Desulfofalx alkaliphila DSM 12257: one gene and its partner. The protein of the gene in region 2 binds, or shares a complex with, the protein of the main gene of each other region. Links are inferred from orthologs where the notes say so. Each region holds a gene or a part of one and is shown on either strand. Other genes may lie near its edges. The genes, in order: acs and BR02_RS0104265.

Evidence for each region.
Region 1: the proteins of BR02_RS0104265 (region 2) and acs are in contact, whole or in part, in a cryo-EM structure (PDB 9G7F), measured with the Bacillus subtilis proteins. The link is inferred for Desulfofalx alkaliphila DSM 12257 from one-to-one orthologs.

The regions. Positions count from the first base shown.
Region 1 is NZ_JONT01000012.1:39,652-49,801, forward strand. What follows is about bases 6,944-9,815. They hold acs (acetate--CoA ligase), read left to right. Parts: upstream 6,944-7,342; coding sequence 7,343-9,289; downstream 9,290-9,815. Other genes in these bases: BR02_RS0107915 (NAD(P)H-dependent flavin oxidoreductase), read left to right, coding at 6,944-7,091; BR02_RS0107925 (histidine kinase), read left to right, coding at 9,531-9,815. Outside these bases: BR02_RS0107880 (nucleotide-binding protein), read left to right, coding at 1-240; BR02_RS0107885 (nucleotide-binding protein), read left to right, coding at 218-1,084; BR02_RS0107890 (NifB/NifX family molybdenum-iron cluster-binding protein), read left to right, coding at 1,097-1,450; BR02_RS14800 (patatin-like phospholipase family protein), read left to right, coding at 1,579-3,438; BR02_RS0107900 (glycoside hydrolase family 73 protein), read right to left, coding at 3,490-3,957; BR02_RS0107905 (MtnX-like HAD-IB family phosphatase), read right to left, coding at 4,027-4,722; BR02_RS0107910 (branched-chain amino acid aminotransferase), read left to right, coding at 4,908-5,987; more of BR02_RS0107915, read left to right, coding at 6,141-6,943; more of BR02_RS0107925, read left to right, coding at 9,816-10,150. UniProt on the Bacillus subtilis protein: Catalyzes the conversion of acetate into acetyl-CoA (AcCoA), an essential intermediate at the junction of anabolic and catabolic pathways. AcsA undergoes a two-step reaction.
Region 2 is NZ_JONT01000004.1:86,090-96,239, forward strand. Bases 1-2,872 are described here. They hold BR02_RS0104265 (GNAT family N-acetyltransferase), read right to left. Parts: upstream 1,831-2,872; coding sequence 1,171-1,830; downstream 1-1,170. Other genes in these bases: guaB (IMP dehydrogenase), read left to right, coding at 1-1,096; BR02_RS0104270 (coiled-coil domain-containing protein), read left to right, coding at 2,328-2,872. Also shown: more of BR02_RS0104270, read left to right, coding at 2,873-3,608; BR02_RS0104275 (response regulator transcription factor), read left to right, coding at 3,723-4,424; BR02_RS0104280 (sensor histidine kinase), read left to right, coding at 4,421-5,905; BR02_RS0104285 (acyl-CoA dehydratase activase), read right to left, coding at 5,941-6,900; BR02_RS0104290 (acyl-CoA dehydratase activase-related protein), read right to left, coding at 6,921-8,000; BR02_RS0104295 (acyl-CoA dehydratase activase-related protein), read right to left, coding at 8,017-9,009; BR02_RS0104300 (NUDIX hydrolase), read left to right, coding at 9,155-9,685; septum site-determining protein MinC, read right to left, coding at 9,726-10,150. UniProt on the Bacillus subtilis protein: Part of the acuABC operon, which is possibly involved in the breakdown of acetoin and butanediol. Acts as an acetyltransferase inactivating acetyl-CoA synthetase AcsA via acetylation at a Lys residue.

The DNA of each region.
Region 1 (10,150 bases), on a different replicon or contig from region 2:
GTTCCCTGCGGGGTGGTCATTAATCGGGACGGTCCCGACAGTGATCTTATTGATGGCTTTTGCAGCCGGCATGGCATCAAGGTATTAATGCGGATTCCCCTTAGTGTTGATATCGCCAAGAGTTACGCCCGTGGAGCCCTGCCGGCGGATGAAGAAGCCCACTGGCAGCAGGCATTTAACAATCTATACAAGGCCATTGCAGAGGAGGTGCATCTCCTTGAAAGAAGTCACAGTGGTTAGCGGAAAAGGGGGCACGGGTAAAACCAGCATTACAGCGGCCTTGGCCACATTGGTTTCAAATGCTGTAATTTGTGATTGTGACGTGGATGCCGCAAATTTGCACCTAATGCTAAAGCCCAAGGTACATAAGACCGCTGAATTTATCGGTTCGCAAAAGGCGGTAATTAACAGTGAAAGGTGTGATCGGTGCGGCACCTGTGCACAGCTGTGTAAATTTGATGCCATTGTGGATTACAGTGTAAAAACACTGGCCTGCGAGGGCTGTAAATTGTGCTATCATGTATGTCCCCGGGGGGCGGTGGAAATGGTTGATCATCTTTCCGGTCACTGGTATATTTCGGAAACCGCCTATGGGCCCTTTGTGCATGCTAAACTGGGCATGGCCGAGGGCAATTCCGGCCTACTGGTGGCCCAGGTGCGAAAGGCTGCCAGAGAGTTGGCAGAGGAGAAAAAGGCATCGCTGATTCTCACCGACGGCCCGCCCGGTATAGGTTGCCCTGTAATATCTTCCCTGGCCGGGACTGACCTGGCCCTGGTGGTCACTGAGCCCACCCAGTCGGGTATACATGATTTAAAAAGAATATGTGACTTGGCCGGCAATTTTGATTGTCGCCTTGGGGTGTGTATCAACAAGGCCGATCTCAGTGAAGATAATAGTAATGCCATTGCAGAAGTTGCCCAAAACTTAGGGGTACCGGTTTTGGCACGCCTGCCCTATGAAAAACTTATGCATGATGCAGTGATTAAAGGAAAACCGGTGACAGAACTGCCTGACGGTGCTGTACAAGAGCAAATAAAGAAGCTGTGGCATGGGGTAGAGCGTATTATAAAAAACATAAGCTAGGAGGAAGAGAACATGAAAATTGCTATGCCTATTAAAGAGGGAAAAATTAACCCGCACTTTGGGACCACCAGAGAGTTTGCAATTTTGCAATTGGAAGAAGGCAAGGTGGTAGACAAAAAGATTATTTCGGCGGAAGGCTTACAGCATAACCATGGTGGCTTAGCCGGATTAATTAAAAATGAAGGTGTGGACGTGGCCATTATGGGCGGCATTGGCGGGCATATGTTAGAAGCGCTGCAGCAGATGGGCGTAAAAGTTGTTAATGGTGCGGCCGGTGAAGTGGTAGAGGTGGCAGAGGCATATGCCGCCGGTACTTTACAAACTAAGCCGGTGGTATGCGGCTGCGGCGGCCATCACGGACACTAGGAAGTTAAAATTTAATACTTATTTTTAGAAGGGGCCCAATTATTGGGTCCCTTAATTCCTTTCAATCAATGCTTCTTTCGCAGGATATATCATTCTTTTGTTGAATGATTTTTTATGAGGTGATCTAAATGAATACCTTTCCAAAACTTCAGGAGCGTATGGCCGAAGTGGGGGAAGCTGTGCAGTTTCAGCCCGGGCAAAAAATCATTAACCAGCACCAGTCGGCCAATTATTTTTTTGTCATCAAAGCCGGCACTGTGGAAATGTTAAATGAAGAAGCCGAAAAAATACATATTAAATACCTTTCCCAGGGCCAGTGTTTTGGGGAAGTGGAATGTCTGACGGGGGAACCTTACCCCTACTCTGCGGTGGCAGCCAATGAGGTGGACCTATACCGGGCCCCCAGAGATACCTTAATACAACTAACGGCGGAGCTTCCCGAATTCAACAGCTATATTATTAATTCCCTCTGCCAAAAAATAAATATATTCAAGCAGGGCCGTCAGCCCATATCTGTTAGTCAACAAAATAACGGGCTTTTGGACCCGGAACAATTAATTTGTAACAGTGCAGCAATGCGGGCCATAAAAGACAGAGCAGAGTTTCATAAGGAATCCGGCCATCATTTGTTGATAATAGGTGAGAGGGGTGTGGGAAAAAGATTTTTAGCCCGGCACATTCAGCAGGGCAGTGGTTTAGATCCTTTAGTGGAAGTGGAGGCAATGGACCACGGCAGCCTGCTGCAAACAGTTAATGCCGCCCAGGGCGGCACTGTGATTATTCACCGGCCGGAGCTGCTGCCATATAACCTGGCTTACCAATTGGCTGAGGCGGTAGAACTCCAGTCTAAAAAACAAAAGCCGCCCCGGTTTATTCTAAGCTGCCGCCGGGTTAATGCCGCAGTGGATTTAGTTCGCAAGAAGTTGGTTGGCAACGTAACCTACATAGAGATGCCGACCTTGAGGGAACGGAGCGAGGATATACCACAACTTGCAGCCATGTTCCTAAAGCACTATGCCTTAAAGCATAACTTGCGGGTATACTACTTTTCCGACGCTGCCATAAATAAACTGTGCCGCTACAGCTATCTGGACGGCAATGTTGAGCAGCTGGCTAAAATAGTGGAGCGCGCGGTGATACTGTCCAGGGAACCGGTGGTAAGTGAGCAGGATATTGTTTTTAAGGCCCAAACCATTAGAACCACAGAACGGCCCAAAATTGGGTTGGCATTGGGGGCAGGTGCAGTGAGGGGTGTGGCCCACATTGGCGTGGCCAAGGTGCTGTATAAACACAACATACCCATCGACATGATTGCCGGCACCAGCGCCGGGGCGCTGGTGGGCAGTTGTTTAGCTGCAGGGGTGGAACCGGAGAAACTGGAAAAAATAGTGGAAAACATGAGCTGGTCTCGCATAGCCAGCCCACTGTGGCCCAAAAGATCGCTACTGGATAACATCAAATTGGGACAGTACCTAGAGCGGGTTATTGGAAAAAAAGAATTCTGCCAGCTTAACATTCCATTTGTGGCGGTGGCCACGGATGCCTATACCGGGGAAGAGGTGGTGCTTAGTTACGGCAAGGTTTCAGATGCGGTAAGAGCATCCACCGCCATACCGGTGATTTTTAAACCGGTGGAGCTTTACGGGCGTACACTGATGGACGGTGCCCCGGCAAACATGGTTCCGGCCAGCGTATGCAAATCCATGGGGGCAGACATAGTGATAGCGGTATCGGTTAACGACTTTTCCTTTGAAAGCGGGCCGCCGAAAAATATCTACATGTCCGTGCTGCACTACATGGATATGATTATGAAAAAACAGGTGCTGGAAGCAGAGGGTCAGTGGGCAGATGTGTTGGTAAAAGTCAGCAAACCGGGCTTAAGCGGTTACAATTTCAAAGAAGCAAAACAATACATTGAGGCCGGCCAAGAGGCGGCCGAACAGGCAATACCAAGAATTAAAGAACTAATTAACGCCTGGCAGAGATGATTGGCAAGAAAGGGAGTGGATTTTATAGCCGGATTAAGACAAGCCGGGCGGTTAATCAATATCATAATCATACAGGCGGTATTGTTTCATAATGGAAATTAACTTTTGCCCATAGCGGGGATCGGTGGCGTAGCCGCATTTATATAATTGGTGGGCCGCCTCGTCGGCGGTGGCTGCCTCCCGAAAGGGCTTATAGCGGTCCAACATTAATATTCTCTCGTTATCAGCGATAGATTCTTCATAATTGTGGTAACAACGGAACTTAGCCATTTGCTTTACCTTTTTACCTTTAATAAATTCCTCGTGGGGGCACTCAACATAACCGGCCGGCCCTTCGCCCTTTATACCAAACAAATTATAGCTGTATTTTTTTGTCTTCATGTCCTGCGGTACCGTTTTACCCCAACCGCTTTCCAGGGCAGCCTGGGCAATGGTGCAGCTGGCATAAATGCCTGTTCTTTTGTACCGTTCCTGGGCTGCCGGCGCGATTTTCTTAATAAATTCATGAGGATGCAACAAGGTATCACCTTCCTTAAATTGTGCTCTTATACACTATGCTCCGGCATAAAAAGTGGTTACCAATGGCTGCTAAAAACTCTCCTTGTTTACCCAATCGATAAGATCTTTAAAAGTGGTATAGGGTATGGCGGGTACCTTATTTTGCCGGCAGTACTTTAACAAAGCATCCTTGGCAAAAACCACATCGGCATAATGGCAAACACACATATCTGAATATGAGTCCCCCACATAAATGTTTTGATGCCCTTGTTTTTTAAGCCGCTTGTACAATACTTTTTTACAGGTGCCACACTTGCCGCAGCGGGGATTAAAGTGAGTACATTCAATAGAAAACCGGTCAGCCTCGCACAACATTTTATTGGCAAATACAGGCAGGTCGGTTAAGCCATGCCTTTGCAGTATATAATCAATCAACAGGCGGTAGCCGTCACTGATAATGTATAGGGGATAATTATTTGCTTTGCACAGTGCCACAAAATCCACAAAATAGTCGTCGAGCTCGATGGTGTTAAGAAAGGGATAAAGGTCATCAAGGGTGGCGTCAAACAAGGCAAAGGTTTGCTCTGCACAATCTTTGGTGGAGAGCTCCCCCCTTTGCCAGCGGCGGTTTAACTCCTTCCAGCCATCATTGCGGCTGAACTTAACCACCATGGATGCCACCACGTCTTCTTTTGTTACAGTGCCGTCAAAGTCTAAAAAAAACACCCTGCTCATTACTTCCCCTTCTTTATTTAAAATAATCTGGCAGTCAATATCATAACCCATGGTTATACTAACTTACAACCCTGCCGTATTGCACAAGCAAATAGGTGTGTCAGTATTTTGGACAGGCAAATTATAAAAATAGTACAAAAATACCTCTGACACCTGAAGGAACATTTGCTTATTCTGTAGAATACTAATAACTTATCGGAATATATAAACCTATAATATATTAGGAGTGAAATTAAATGGACATCTACGTCGAACCAATTGAAGAAGAACAATTAAAACCCTTATTTACCGATCCAAAGCAGCTGGGTTTTGGCAGTATTTTTACTGACCGCATGTTTACCATGAAGTATAGCAAAGATAAGGGCTGGCATGATGCGAAAATTGAAAAATATAAGCCCTTTTCTTTAGATCCGGCGGCCTGTGTGCTCCACTATTCCCAGGAAATTTTTGAGGGGCTAAAGGCCTACCTTTCAGAAGACGGCAAGGTGCTAATGTTTCGGCCGGAGCAAAACGCCCGCCGTATGAACCGCAGTGCTAAGCGACTATGTATGCCGGAGATTCCCGAAGAATATTTCCTCCAAGGCATGAAAGAGTTGGTGCTGATGGAAAGGCGCTGGATACCCGATGCCCCGGGTACGTCACTTTATATACGTCCCACCCTGCTGGGGGTAGAGCCCTTTTTAGGGGTAAATCCGTCGGCTGAATACTTGTTTTATATCATTCTTTCACCGGTGGGGCCTTACTTTAAGGCAGGCTTTAACCCGGTGAGCATTTATGTGGAAGACAAGCTGGTCAGGGCGGTGGTAGGCGGTGTAGGTGATGTAAAAACCGGCGGAAACTATGCTGCCAGCTTAATGGCCGGTTTAAAGGCCCAGGAAAAAGGTTTTTCCCAGGTACTGTGGCTGGATGCCAAAGAGCAAAGATACATTGAAGAAGTTGGCGCAATGAACATCTTTTTTGTATACCAAGACAAGCTTGTTACCCCACCGCTGACCGGATCGATCTTGCCCGGCATTACCAGGGCATCCATCATTGAAATGGCCAGGGATTTAGGATACCAAGTGGAAGAAAGCCCCATCACCATAGATGAAGCCATCGAAGGCATAACAGAGGGTAGAATTAAAGAGGTATTTGGTTCCGGCACGGCGGCTGTGATTTCCCCGGTGGGTTCACTGTACTATAAAGACAAGAACTATGTTGTAAATAACAATGAGGTTGGCCAAATAACCCGCACCCTTTATAATGGACTGGTGGATATACAGTATGGCAGGGCCGAAGATAAATATGGCTGGGTACATGTATTGGGAAGAAAATAAGTTATATTTTTCTACATTACTAAGGCGCCTGTACCAAGCGCCTTTTTTATTTAGCAATTTGCCAATTTGGTTATAATAATAGTTGAAAATTGTTGTTTATTATGATTAACTGTTAATATTAGCATATTATCGATTGTTTTGGAGGGAACTTTATTGAATTTGCCGGAGCTGCGTATTGGACCTTTGGCGCCTAAATATCCTATAGTACAGGGTGGCATGGCGGTGCGAGTGTCCACATCTTCCTTGGCCGGGGCGGTGGCCAGGGCCGGGGGCATTGGTGTGATTGGGGCCACCGGGATGGATGCCCATGAGTTAAAGAGCGAAATAAAGAAGGCCCGTGCCCTTGCCAATGGGGGAATAATTGGTGTTAACGTCATGTATGCCTCTGCCCAGTTTGCCCAGCTGGTGCAAGCTGCCATTGAGGCAGCCATTGATCTTATATTTACCGGTGCCGGTTTTTCCCGTGATATCTTCCGCTGGGCCAAAGAGTCCGGGGTGCCAATCGTATCCATTGTATCATCGGCCAAGGCTGCCAGGGTTGCTGAGAGATACGGGGCCGCCGCTGTGGTGGCCGAGGGCACCGAGGCCGGCGGGCATTTGGGCACAGATCTGTCGGTAAAAGAAGTGGTGCCTGAAGTTGTAAAGGCGGTTAAGATACCGGTAATTGCTGCCGGGGGAATAGTAACGGGACAAGATATGGCCGATATGGTTAAACTGGGGGCCAGCGGTGTGCAAATGGCCACCCGCTTTGTGCTCAGCGAAGAGTGTTCGGTTGCAGACGAGTTCAAACAAATGTACCTTAATGCAAGTAAAGATGATGTGGTCTTGATAAAAAGCCCGGTAGGCATGCCTGGCAGGGCATTGAAAAATGAGTTTTATAACAACATACAAAGGGGCCAAGCACCGGAACCTGAAGAATGCTTTGCTTGTTTAAAAAACTGTTCCCAGGAGTATTGTATTTTAAAGGCCCTCACCAACACAAGGGACGGCATGGTGCATCAAGGGGTTGTTTTTGCCGGGCAAAATGTTTATAAAATAAAAGACATATTACCGGTACAAGCCATATTTGATAGATTGCTGAAGGAATACCGGGCAGCTAACTGAGGACGCTAAAGGCGTCCTTTTTTCATTATCCGGATCACAGCAGGCTTGTTCGCCTATCATTTCAGCCAAATGGTTCTATACGGGCCCGAATGGTTATTATTTGCTTGTAAATGGGTGTATACAGGTATACACAAGATTAATTGTCATTGGGGGGCCAAATAAGTTAATTCAGCGGCGATTTATTACGCAAATGTGTTTTACTGTGTATTATATTGTATAACACATTGATTATTTTTAAGGAGGCAAATACAATGAATGCTAAAGCAACAGATGCAAATTTGCTGGAGGCCTTCTTTGAGGAGAGGGTATTTAACCCCAGTTCGGAATTTGTAGAACAAGCAAATATAACCGATGCCCGTATATATCAAGATGCCAGTGAAGATTATTTAAATTACTGGGCCCAGGAAGCGGAAAGGCTTGACTGGTTCAACAAGTGGGATCAGATATTGGAGTGGAACCATCCCTTTGCTAAATGGTTTACCGGTGGGAAAATAAATGTATCCTATAACTGTATTGACCGCCACCTAAAAGAACGCAAAAACAAGGCGGCCATTATATTTGAAGGTGAACCCGGCGACTCGCGGATTTTAACCTACCAGGATCTATACCGTGAGGTAACTAAATTTGCCAACGTGCTAAAGGACTTAGGGGTAAAGAAAGGCGACCGTGTATGTATGTACATGCCTATGATACCCGAGCTGCCCATTGCAATGCTGGCCTGTGCACGTATCGGAGCGGTGCACAGTGTTGTTTTCGGCGGTTATGCGCCGGAATCCATAAGGGACAGGGTCAACGATGCCGGAGCCAAAATAGTGATTACCACCGATGGCGGCTACCGCCGCGGTAAGCAATTACCTTTGAAAAAGAATGTAGATACTGCCTTGGATTCTTGCCCCAATGTTGAAAAGGTAATTGTGGTTAAGCGCACCGGCGGTGAGGTAAATATGGTGGAGGGCAGAGACCTGTGGTACCACCAGCTGATGGAAAATGCACCCATTGGATGCCCCGCCGAGCCGATGGATGCAGAGGATATGCTTTTTATACTATATACCAGCGGCACCACTGGAAAACCTAAAGGGGTGGTACATAGTACCGGCGGTTACTTGGTGGGCGCCAGCTCCACCTATAGATATGTGTTTGATATAAAAGAAAACGATATTTACTGGTGTACCGCAGATATCGGTTGGATTACCGGACACAGCTATATTGTTTACGGACCGCTGTCCAACGGTGCAACCACAGTGATGTATGAGGGATCACCGGATTTTCCTGCCCAGGATCGTTTTTGGGCCGTTGTAGAAAAGTATGCCATAACAATACTTTACACTGCACCCACTGCCATTAGATTATTTATGAAGTGGGGAGAAGAGTGGCCGGCAGGCCGTGATTTATCCAGTTTAAGGCTTTTAGGTTCTGTGGGCGAGCCCATCAACCCGGAAGCCTGGATGTGGTATCATAAAAATATCGGCGGCGGACGCTGCCCCATTGTGGACACCTGGTGGCAGACCGAAACCGGTCAAATACTGATTAGTCCCCTGCCGGGCATTACGCCAGCCAAGCCGGGTTCGGCAACGCTGCCGCTTCCCGGTATTGAGGTGGACGTTGTGGATGCCCAGGGATTTTCGGTGCCCAACGGCCAAAGCGGCTTTTTGGTAATTAAAAAGCCTTGGCCCGCCATGCTCCGCACCGTTTATAATGACCCACAGCGTTATATAGATCAGTACTGGAGCCGTTTTGAGGGAGTTTATTTCACAGGGGACGGTGCCAGACGGGATAAAGACGGTTATATTTGGATAATGGGTCGTGTGGACGACGTAATTAACGTATCCGGTCACCGCATTGGCACCATGGAAGTAGAAAGTGCCCTGGTTGAGCACCCTGCGGTGGCTGAAGCAGCGGTAATAGGTAAGGATCACCAACTGAAGGGGCAGGCGGTTTCGGCCTTTGTTACCCTAAAGGATAATGTTACCTATGATGAACAACTGGTTAACGAGTTAAAGGCCTATGTGGCTAAAAAAATAGGTGGTTTGGCCCGACCCGACGATATCTTCTTCACAGCGGAACTGCCTAAAACCCGCAGTGGAAAAATTATGAGAAGGCTGTTGCGGGACATTGCAGAGGGCCGTGCATTGGGTGACACCTCCGCCCTGGCTAACCCAGACGTGGTGTCCGGTCTAAAAGAAAAATATGCAGAATAAAACCACAAGTCTTAACTGTATAGGAAAATCCGAGGCTAAGCCTCGGATTTTCTAACTATCGGGCAGTGTATACATATGCCGCTTTATTATTATGTAAAGGAAAATAGTTTTTAATGTAGAATAGTAAAATTGAGAAAATTGTGTCTGTTTCTTAATATATATAACGGAGGGTATATTTTTGCAGTTTAAAAACAAGGTGCCAAAGGAAATATTTTGGATATTTTTAATGATGCAACTGATTATGCTGGCAGTGGCACTGATAGTTACCCGGCGTTGGGAGCTGACTTTAATTATAGTGTTGGGCAATGCCCTATTAGTGTATTTGGTGATACTTTATCCCCACTTTAACCGCTTATCACGGGTTAGGATAGATTCCAAATCCTTCGATCGCAGTTTGCAGATTGCTAACGTCACCTTGCCTTTTTTACGCCGGGGCCTAAATCAGGAAACAGCCCAACAGACAGCGGAAATTATTCAGGAGATCAGTGATGTGCCGGCGGTGGCATTGACTGACCGCCAGCAGGTGTTATCTTTTATTGGTGCCGGTTGTGAGCGGCATCCACCCGGTGGATCTATTATTACCAATGCCACCAAGGAGGTTATTGCTTCCGGCAGGCTGAAAATAGTAGAGAAAAAACAAGATTTTAACTGCCCTTACCAAGACCAATGTGACTGCCCCTTGGAATCTGCAGTTATTGCACCGCTAATATGCAAAGGAGAGGTAATGGGCACCATTAAATTGTACCAGACTAAGGAAGGTGAAGTGCCCACCAATTTGGTTAAACTGGCGGTGGGCATTGCTCAGTTGTTGGGGGTACAGATGGAATTGGCAGAGCTGGATCGGCAGACACAGCTGGTGAC
Region 2 (10,150 bases):
CGGCGTACCCATCACCCAAGAAGACGGCAAACTGGTGGGTATACTGACCAATAGGGATTTAAGATTTATTAAGGACTATAACCAACCGATAGGTAATGTAATGACCAAGGACAACCTAGTAACTGCACCGGTTGGCACCACCTTGGTAGAAGCTCAAGATATATTGCAGCAGTATAAGGTAGAAAAACTGCCCATAGTCGATGATAATTACGTATTAAAAGGCTTAATTACAATTAAAGACATTGAAAAAGCAAGACAGTTCCCTCATTCAGCTAAGGACAGTCGAGGCCGACTGCTGGTGGCGGCTGCTGTGGGAGTATCCGCAGAAACAGAAGAGCGGTTGAGTGCATTAGTTAAGGCTAAGGTTGACGTTATTGTAGTAGATACTGCCCACGGACATTCTAAATATGTTATCGAAACAGTAAAATACATAAAACAGAATTATCCGGAAATAGATGTTATTGCGGGCAATGTGGCCACGGCAGAAGCCACTAAAAAACTTATAGAAGCCGGTGCCGATGCGGTAAAGGTTGGTATTGGACCCGGTTCTATATGTACCACCAGGGTGGTAACCGGTGTAGGGGTTCCACAAGTTACGGCAATTTACGACTGTGCTATGGAAGCTAAAAAATATAAGATCCCAATTATAGCTGACGGAGGAGTTAAATATTCCGGAGATATTACCAAGGCCATTGCTGCCGGAGGAAATGTGGTAATGCTAGGTAGTATATTGGCCGGCACAGAGGAAAGTCCCGGGGAAATAGAAATATATCAAGGTCGCAGCTACAAAGTTTATCGCGGCATGGGCTCATTGGGAGCAATGAAAAAGGGTAGTAAGGATCGTTATTTCCAAGACAATGCATTGAAATTGGTACCGGAGGGAGTAGAGGGTAGGGTACCCTATAAGGGAACACTTTCTGATACTGTGTTTCAGTTGATGGGCGGCTTAAGGGCAGGAATGGGTTATTGTGGATGTAAAAATATTAATGATTTACAGACTAAAACTAAATTTGTCCGAATAACCGGCGCCTCGTTAAAAGAAAGCCACCCCCACGGTGTAAACATTACTAAAGAAGCTCCCAACTACAATTTTTAATTTAGCGGTCAAGGATTTATTCTTGACACGGCCGGTTAAATAAAAATGGGCGGGGTTAACCCGCCCTTATTAATTTAAGTATATCTACTTCTAAAAGTAAGCTCTTCAAAGCGCTGAATAGCTTCCTTTGGCACATTTTTTCCAATTCTAACCATCAAAACATTGGCCGGATGCTCCAGTATATCAGGATCATCGGTGGCCCGCTTTCTTAGACCCACACTGCTAAAAAGTTTAGTCAACATTCGTTGATAATCCCACATTGTTAAATTGCTACCGCGCAAATCCCAATGCCAACAGTATTCAATTGTAATGATAATAAAATCCTCTGCAAAGCCATTGTTAATAATAGCTTCTTTTAGTAAGTGGTGAGCAACTCGATATTTTCGCCAGCTTTTTGTAATTTCAATAGCACCCAACTCTAAAACCCAGGGGTGTTTATGCCAGCGACTATATTCGTCTGGATGATGAAAAGTCACATACCCTATAATTTCATTGTTATGCCGAGCGATAAAAACTCTTCCGTTTGGTATGTCCGTAATTTTAATTAATGACTCCTTTTGGCGCTTTGCCGGTCGGAAATTATTTAAATCTTCATTAATAGTGAGACGGGATAGATAACTTGCCGATACAGGTCCCTCTAGATGTATTGAACCCTGTGGTGTAAAGATTAAGCCTTTAACAACCTGTATATCTTTTTGGTTTAATGTTTTCTCATCAGGATCATAAATAGCCATACTCATCCCCCATCACCCTTTCGTGAATCAATTCACTTATAATGACGCTTTTTCCACTGGGGTGCAAATATTACTCTTTGGACTGTAAAAACTACCACTTACTATTCATTATATGCCAATTGTCACTAAAATTACAAGACAAATAATTTATTTCTTATCTTATTTACCGGATGATCTGGCCTGCGGGGCCTGTTGCCTGGGGGCATCTTTTACCGCAATGGGCAGCAAAGCTCTATTTCTCTATTCTGGCTAAGCAAATTGTAAAAAACTGTAGGAAATATCTGTAAAAAATTTACATTGTTTAAGCAGGGATATGGCTATTTCCAGTGAATATAATTATAGGTTAAAAATGGAAATTGTACATATATTCAGATTTAGGAAGGTGATTAAAATTGTCCAGCAGTAATCTAAGTTCCTTAACCGATGTCATAAAAAAGACCTTGTATTTTTGTGAAGGGTTGCCGGTTAATGATACAGCTCGCTATGTACATTTGAAAATGCTTAAGGATTACACTCCAACCCAGGTGATAGAGAAAGTGACCCTGTGTCTAAATCAAAATCCATGTTTTTACTCTGATAGCCATGGTTTATGGTATCTTGAATCTAAAGGTAATGAGGAAAATGATAAATTTTATAAAACACTTATTAAAAAAAAAGAACCCATGTCATTGCGTGAGGTGACCAAAGGTACAGGTACAAAAAAAAGAAAAATTCAAAAACTTACTGAAGAAGCTGCATTAGTTACCGATGGAAGGTTTGTACAAATGGAAAATGGTAATTGGGGGTTAACCCAATGGAACATTGAGCCTGAAATATATTCTTTAAAACATTTAATAATAAAAGTGTTAAAAATGCATCCAGGCGGTGTATCTCCAGAGGATGTGTATCATACCGTTAAAGAGTGGCGTCCTTGTACATTGGATGCAATAAAACAAAACTTAAAAAAGTTTGCTTACTTTGAGTTAGTAGATACTAATATGTATACATATGATAAAAAATTGCATGCCTTCAATGATATTTTAATGGAGCGCTACCTGGGTATTTTACGGCGACAAAAACAAAGGTGGCAGTATGATCGGGAACGGTGGAAGATTAAACTTGGTAATTTAGAAAGGCAACTAAGTGAGGTGTCTAAAGCACAGCGGGAAGCTGCGGCGGCACTGGCGGAAAGGGTATCAATAATGGACCAATACCACCATTTAGCAACACAGTTATCAGAAAAAGATTTACTTCTTTCCATGCGCAAGAAAGAAATTTTGCGTTACCGGGAGCAGTTGGCAAAGCTTGAAGCTAAGGCTAACAGCATACTCCATCAATGCCGCCTTTGGGTTAACCGTACCAAGGAAAGGGATATGAAAATACATAGTTTGCAAAAGATTAACGAAAAGAATCAGTCCAGTTTGGAAATAATGTTTGCTAAACTACAGCAGTATAAAGAGAAAGATCGTGAAAGTAAAGCAAAAATTGCGGAACTTAAGGATCACTATACCACCCGTATTGCAGAGCTGCAAACTGAAATTGTAGAATTAAAAGAAAAATTAGAACGGTATAAGGAAAACAGCGACTATGAAGAGCGCAGACTCTATCAGGATATCAACGATATGTCCAATGATCTGAAGGAAGCCCTGGAAACAAGTGAGCAATTACAAAAGACAGTCCGCTTGTTACAGCAGGAGTTGGATCAGGCAATAGAAGCTAAAAAGAAATTAGAGAATAAATTAAAACCCTTGCCGGTTAGAATCGCTTTAAAAATATCAAGTTTTATCTCTGGGTATTAGTGAAAGCCTTGGAATGACATTCCAAGGCTTTTATCTGGCGTAAAAGGCCGTGAACTTTACAGTATATTTAATATTATATAAAATATATCAAAAGCCGATGAGGGGTTATTAGCTATGGATTTAAGCCAAAAACATATTTTAATAGTAGATGATGAGGAAAAGATTAGAGATTTGTTATCTATGTACTTAAGGGAAGCAGGTTTTTTAACCAGTCAGGCTTCTGGCGGTCAGCAAGCCTTGGATATGATTAATGAATATAATTATAACTTAGTTATTTTGGACTTAATGATGCCGGGAATAGATGGCCTAGATGTGTGTCGAAAGATCAGGCAGACCTCCCAGATACCGGTTATAATTTTAACCGCCAAGGGGGATGAATTTGATAAGGTTTTGGGTTTGGAGATGGGTGCAGATGATTATATCGTAAAGCCTTTCAGTCCAAGGGAAGTGGTGGCAAGGGTGAAGGCGGTACTAAGAAGGTCAACAGCTTCTTCAATTAATAAAAATACTAGGGTGCTTAGATATGACGGACTGATAATAGATGCCGATGCAAGGGCAGTTGCCATAAAAGAGGTGGAAATTAATTTAACTCCAAAGGAGTTTGATTTGCTATATTTTATAGCCCAGTATCCTGGCAAGGTTTTTTCCCGGGAGCAGTTGCTCCGGCATGTTTGGGATTACGACTATTATGGTGATTTGCGTACAGTGGACACCCATGTAAATCGCTTGCGAGATAAACTAAATAAACATTGCGGTGATTGTCAGTATATTCATACTGTTTGGGGTGTTGGTTATAAGTTCGAGGTAGGTAAATGATTAGTAGAAGTATTGTTATTAAACTTTGGGTTGTTATGGTGCTGCTGGTTTTGGTGGTATTAGGAAGTTCTGTTTTAATACAGACTTTTTTACTTGAACGCACCTATTATAGGCAGCACACCGAACAACTAATAACCGCTGCCCAAGGACTTTCCGAATCTGTAACCGACTTCCATGATTCCACTGTTATGCAAAGCATGATGTGGAATACAGCCAGTGCCTTGGGTGCCTATGTAATAGTATTGAACAGTGAAGGTGATATACTTTATACGCAAGGACCGGACAGATACGGCAGGCAAGGTCATGGCCATGGGCATGGTCGTGGTCATATGATGGGTAATAATACTCACATAGCCGGCGATAATACCCAGTATGGGATTGAAATAAATATAGATCAGGTATTACAAGGAGAGACAGTTGCTGCAAGGGGGCAGTCTCAGCTGGCAAATACTGAAGTTTTGACAGTGGGAGTTCCTATTTATGATAAGGAGCTAATAACCGGTGCAATACTGTTGCAAGCACCAATACCGGCTATAAGCTCCCGGGTTAGGGCATTTCAAAATGTTTCGCTGTACACAGCAGTATTGGGAGTCTTGTTAGCAACTGTATTAAGTCTAGTTTTGTCCAGATCACTGGTTAAACCACTATTGGAAATTAACAAGGCAACCAAAGATATGGTAGAAGGCAATTATAACAGCAGGGTAGAGGTGACAAGTAGCGATGAAATAGGTATGCTGGCCCAATCTTTTAATGAATTGTCTGCCCGGTTGGCTGAAAAAGTTAAAACCCTGGAACAAATAGATAACAATCGCAGGGATTTTGTTGCCAGTATATCCCATGAGTTAAGAACCCCCTTAACTATCATTCAAGGATATACTGAAGCATTGCGGGATGGAATGGCAAAAGATGAATCTCAGCGTCAGCAGTACTTAACCTATGTGCACGAAGAACTAATGAGAATGCGCAGACTAGTGGATGAACTGCTGGATATGAGAAGACTTGAAACAGGCCAGCTAAAAACTAATTTTTCAACTGTGAATATTGCACAATTGACGGTTCATTTAATCGAAAGGTTTAAACCACTGTTTGAAGAAAAAAATGTATCATTGCAATATGATATTCCTGAGAATTTACCGGATGTAAAAGCAGATAAAGACAGGCTGGCCCAGGTGTTAACAAATCTTTTAGATAACGCTTTACGGGTAAGCGGTGAAGGTGGCCAGGTATCTGTAACAGTTCAAGATCTCCAAGCTGAGATTTCGATAACTGTTTCTGATACCGGGCCAGGTATTGCTAAAGAAGATATACCTTTAATATGGGAGCGATTTTATAAGGCAGATAAATCCAGAACCAGGGGAGGGGCAGGTACAGGGCTGGGATTAGCCATCAGTAAAAGAATTATTGAGCTGCACAAAGGTAACATATGGGTAGACAGTGAGTTGGGCAAAGGCAGTCAATTTACTTTCACTGTTCCTAAATAAGAATTAACCGTTTATGAACCATGGTTCATAAACGGTTAACTTTCCACCATATCCCAACGGTGGCAACGGTTTCCCCACCTGCCGATAACTTTATCCTGTTCATGTATTTCTACAACTTCACAGGCATTGGAGCAGCCGTCACACTCAAAGCTGCTGGTTTGATAGGCCAGGTTTGTAATGGCAAAGCCTTTGAAATTTGTTTTTCCCGTACGATCGGTTTCTTCTTTGGCTAACAGGGCTGCACCTATTGCGCCCATAACATCAAAATGTTTAGGTATTATTACCGGCAAGCCCAGTTCCCGCTCAAAGGCAGCTTTTATGCCTACGTTGGCAGCAACACCACCTTGGAAAACCACCGGAGGTAGTATCTCCAGTCCTTTGCCAACGTTATTTAAATAGTTTCGCACCAATGCTTCACAAAGCCCATTGATGATATCCGGCAATCGATGTCCCATCTGTTGTTTGTGAATCATATCTGATTCGGCAAATACCGTACATCTACCGGCGATTCTCACCTGTAAAGATGATTCCAAGGCCAATGAACCGAAATCGGAAATGGGTATATTTAAGCGTGATGCCTGCTGATCTAAAAAGGAACCCGTGCCTGCAGCACAAACGGTGTTCATGGCAAAGTCTGTAACTATTCCGTTTCGAAGAATAATAATTTTTGAATCCTGTCCACCTATTTCTAATACCGTTTGAACGTCTGGCACCATTACCGATGCTGCTACAGCGTGGGCGGTAATCTCATTCTTAATAATATCCGCTCCCAGCATTACTCCAGCCAGATAACGTCCGCTGCCGGTTGTTCCGGCACCGGCAATTTTTACCTTCTCGCCTAATTTAGATGCCGCTTCCTTTAGGCCATGCTGAAGTACTTCAATGGGACGACCCCTGGTACGCAAATAGATATTGACAAGTACTTGGCCATCACCGTCAATGGCCACAATATTAGTACTGACAGAACCTACATCTATACCTAGATATGCATTCATTTGTATATCCTTCCTTATCATCAAGTGGCGGTAGATAAATGAAAAGAATTTTGCCGGTGTTTGCGTCTTAGTAAATCTACAAATGCTTCCAGACGGGTAGCCATACCGGCCTTACCGGTTTGCTCATCCAAGAAAAAGGTCAGTACAGGTATGTTATGCATTTTGCTGACTTTGGGTAAAATTGTTCTGGCAACAATCTCAGGTATACATGTAAATGGGGCTAACTGTATAACACCATCAAAGCCCCTCTTAGCATATAAGACGGTATGCCCAACTGTGTCACGGCCATGCCCGCCGATTAACTCCGGTAAATAAGGTTGGGCTGCCTCGGTGACAGAAACTAATTCTTCGGTACCACTTCCTAAATTATCCTTGGTCCAACCCGTTAGATACATTGAACGCTCAACCTCAACGCCCATATTTCCTAACGTTTCTTCAATCTCTAAGTTGCTGGCAGGTTCTAAAAGCACATAGATTTCTCCCACTAAGCCAACCTTAAGTATTTGACGGTTTGGGTCGATGGGAATTTCTTTAAAGGCTTTAATGCCTGCTGCCTCAGCCTCTGCTATTTCATCGTGGGTGCGTGCTTCATCTAGCCAGCCTTGTGCCTGCTTATAAACTCTGGTGGCAGAGCCGCATTTTAACTCTCTGGGTCGAATTTTGTGACTTAGTTGTTCCATTTTATCCAAGGCTTTTAATTTATGCCAACCCCTTTTTATTGCCTTGTAAATTGCCAGGTAAGATAAACGGGCTTGATTAAGTTTTCTAACATTACGTATAAAATTAAGTGGATGCTCTTTAGGGGATTCAAAGCAAATTAAATCTACAGGGTGGCCCAAATCCTGTATAATACATTGGTGTAGATGTGCATAGTGCCCGGCTCTACAAGGACCATAGCCTCCAGAGGTGACAATGGTATCCATACCCTTTTCAATGGTTTCAAGATATGTTCCCAGTAATATTTTATAGGGCAAGCATGCAAATTCCGGCGCATACTTTACCCCTAAATCCAGTGTTTTCTTACTGGGGCGAGGGGGCACAATAACTTCATTGCCCATTTCTTCCAAAAGCATCTTAAAGGCTATATGTGAATGACCCATATGAGGGAAAGTTATTTTAGGCATTTTTCATCGCCTCTTTTCTGCGTTTAACCATATCTACAAAGGCTTCTAAACGAGTAAATATTCCTGCTTCGCCGCTGTGTTCATCGATGGTAACAGTCATAAAAGGTATGTGGGTATGCTTTTTAGATTCAAGCTCCATATATTTGTCTACCATAGAATCAGGTCCACAGCCAAAGGCTGTGAGATGAATAATACCGTCTACCTTACCATTCTCAAAAAAGTGAAAAGCCGATTTCAGTACCATATCGCTAAAAGTCCAAAACATATTTTTGGGTATTTTATTATTTTGTTTATTTAACTGACTAATCGGTACTTGCTCAACAGTAATAACTTTAACCCCTAATCGGTTTAACTTTTCAAGAATGTTTATACTTATGTAACTGTCATGAACAGCATAAGGGTATCCAAGGACAGCAAACCTTAAGTGGTAATCTTTATGGTGGGCAGCAATCTCTTTTTTACCCATTAGAATTGCTGAAATTGCTTTTTCCGGAGGAAGACCTTGGTGTTGCAGTTTTTTATATTTTTTATGCACTCTTAGAGCTTTTAGATATGCCAATAATATTTTAGTTTTGCTATCTGAGAAGTGACTGCCAATAACACTAAAAGCTCGCCAGACAGCAAAACGGGAGCTGCGAACATCAATTCTGGTGTCAATAACCTTTGGCAAACCGTCCAAGGCGTGATTAATCATATCCGGTAGCCCTAAAAATTTTGGGCAATAAATACTTTTACCGTTTAAACACACAACTCTGGGAATAAATAAAAAATCAACCTTATTTTTCAAGGTTTGAACATGTCCAAAGAACACTTTTATAGGAACACATGCATCTGCCAGTGCCTCGCGAACCCCGGCATCAATAATCTCTCTGGAAGTTTTGCCGGAGGTTAGAACCCTTACGCCCAGTTCGCTAAAAAAAGTTTTAGCCATAGGATAATACATATAATAAAATAGCGATTGTGGAATACCTACCTTTGTTGCCACTGTTTTCTTCCTTTCGCATGAAGTAACAATGCATTATTTTTCCATATTATATAATTTCTTCTACAAAACTATTATTAAATCCTTCTAATTAATATTCTAACAATGGTGTATAATACAAGTGTAAAATATGGAAGGTGGGGTTCTATTGAAACTGATAGAAAAAACAATTTCGTCTCAGATCTTGCATAAAGGTAAGGTTGTAAATTTACGAGTGGACTCAGTGGAGCTTCCCAACGGTAAAATTGCCTCCAGAGAAGTGGTAGAACATTCCGGGGCAGTGGCTGTTGTGCCAATAACAGATGCAGGGGAGGTTTTACTGGTACGTCAATACCGTCATCCGCTGAAAGAGGTAATATTAGAAATACCGGCAGGCAAACTGGATGCAGGGGAAAGACCTGAACAATGTGTGAAGAGGGAATTGTTAGAAGAAACGGGTATGGAGGCCGATGATATTAAACTTATGTTTAGTACATACAGTAGTCCGGGGTTTTGTGATGAAATTTTACACCTGTACATTGCCCGTAAAATGACTTATCGCGGTCAAAAGTTGGATGAGGATGAGTTTGTAAAAGTAGAAAAATATCCATTGGATGAGGCCATAAAAATGATATATAAAGGAGAAATTAAAGATTGCAAATCAATTGCCGGGCTACTTTCAGCAAAGCAGTTTTTCTAAGTAACAAACATGACCGGAAAAAATAAATAAAGGGCTGAAACTAGCCCTTTATTCTTTCTACGATGATTTGCCCATTTTTCAGTTTTGCAACTTCAGGATATTGAGGCTCCTCTTCCGGTGAAGTAACTATGGCTGAACCAATCCGTAGTTGAGTGGGGCATAGCTTACCTGCAATTACTTGGGCATTTAAATCACCGGAAACCCCTGCATGGACAACACCGCTGCAGCGACCTATGACCAATATATATCCTGTGGCAATTATTTCAGCACCTGCATGCACATCTCCCATGACCACAACATGTCCGTCATATTGGATACTCTGCCCGGAGCGTAAGGTCCGTTTTATCAGCAGGGTCTTTTGGTCACCGGGTGGAGAAGAAGATTTCTTTGTATGCTGTGGCATATTGTCATTTGTAGGAACTGTTTTATTTCCACGGGGCAGAACAACCTGTTCTTCACTTAATA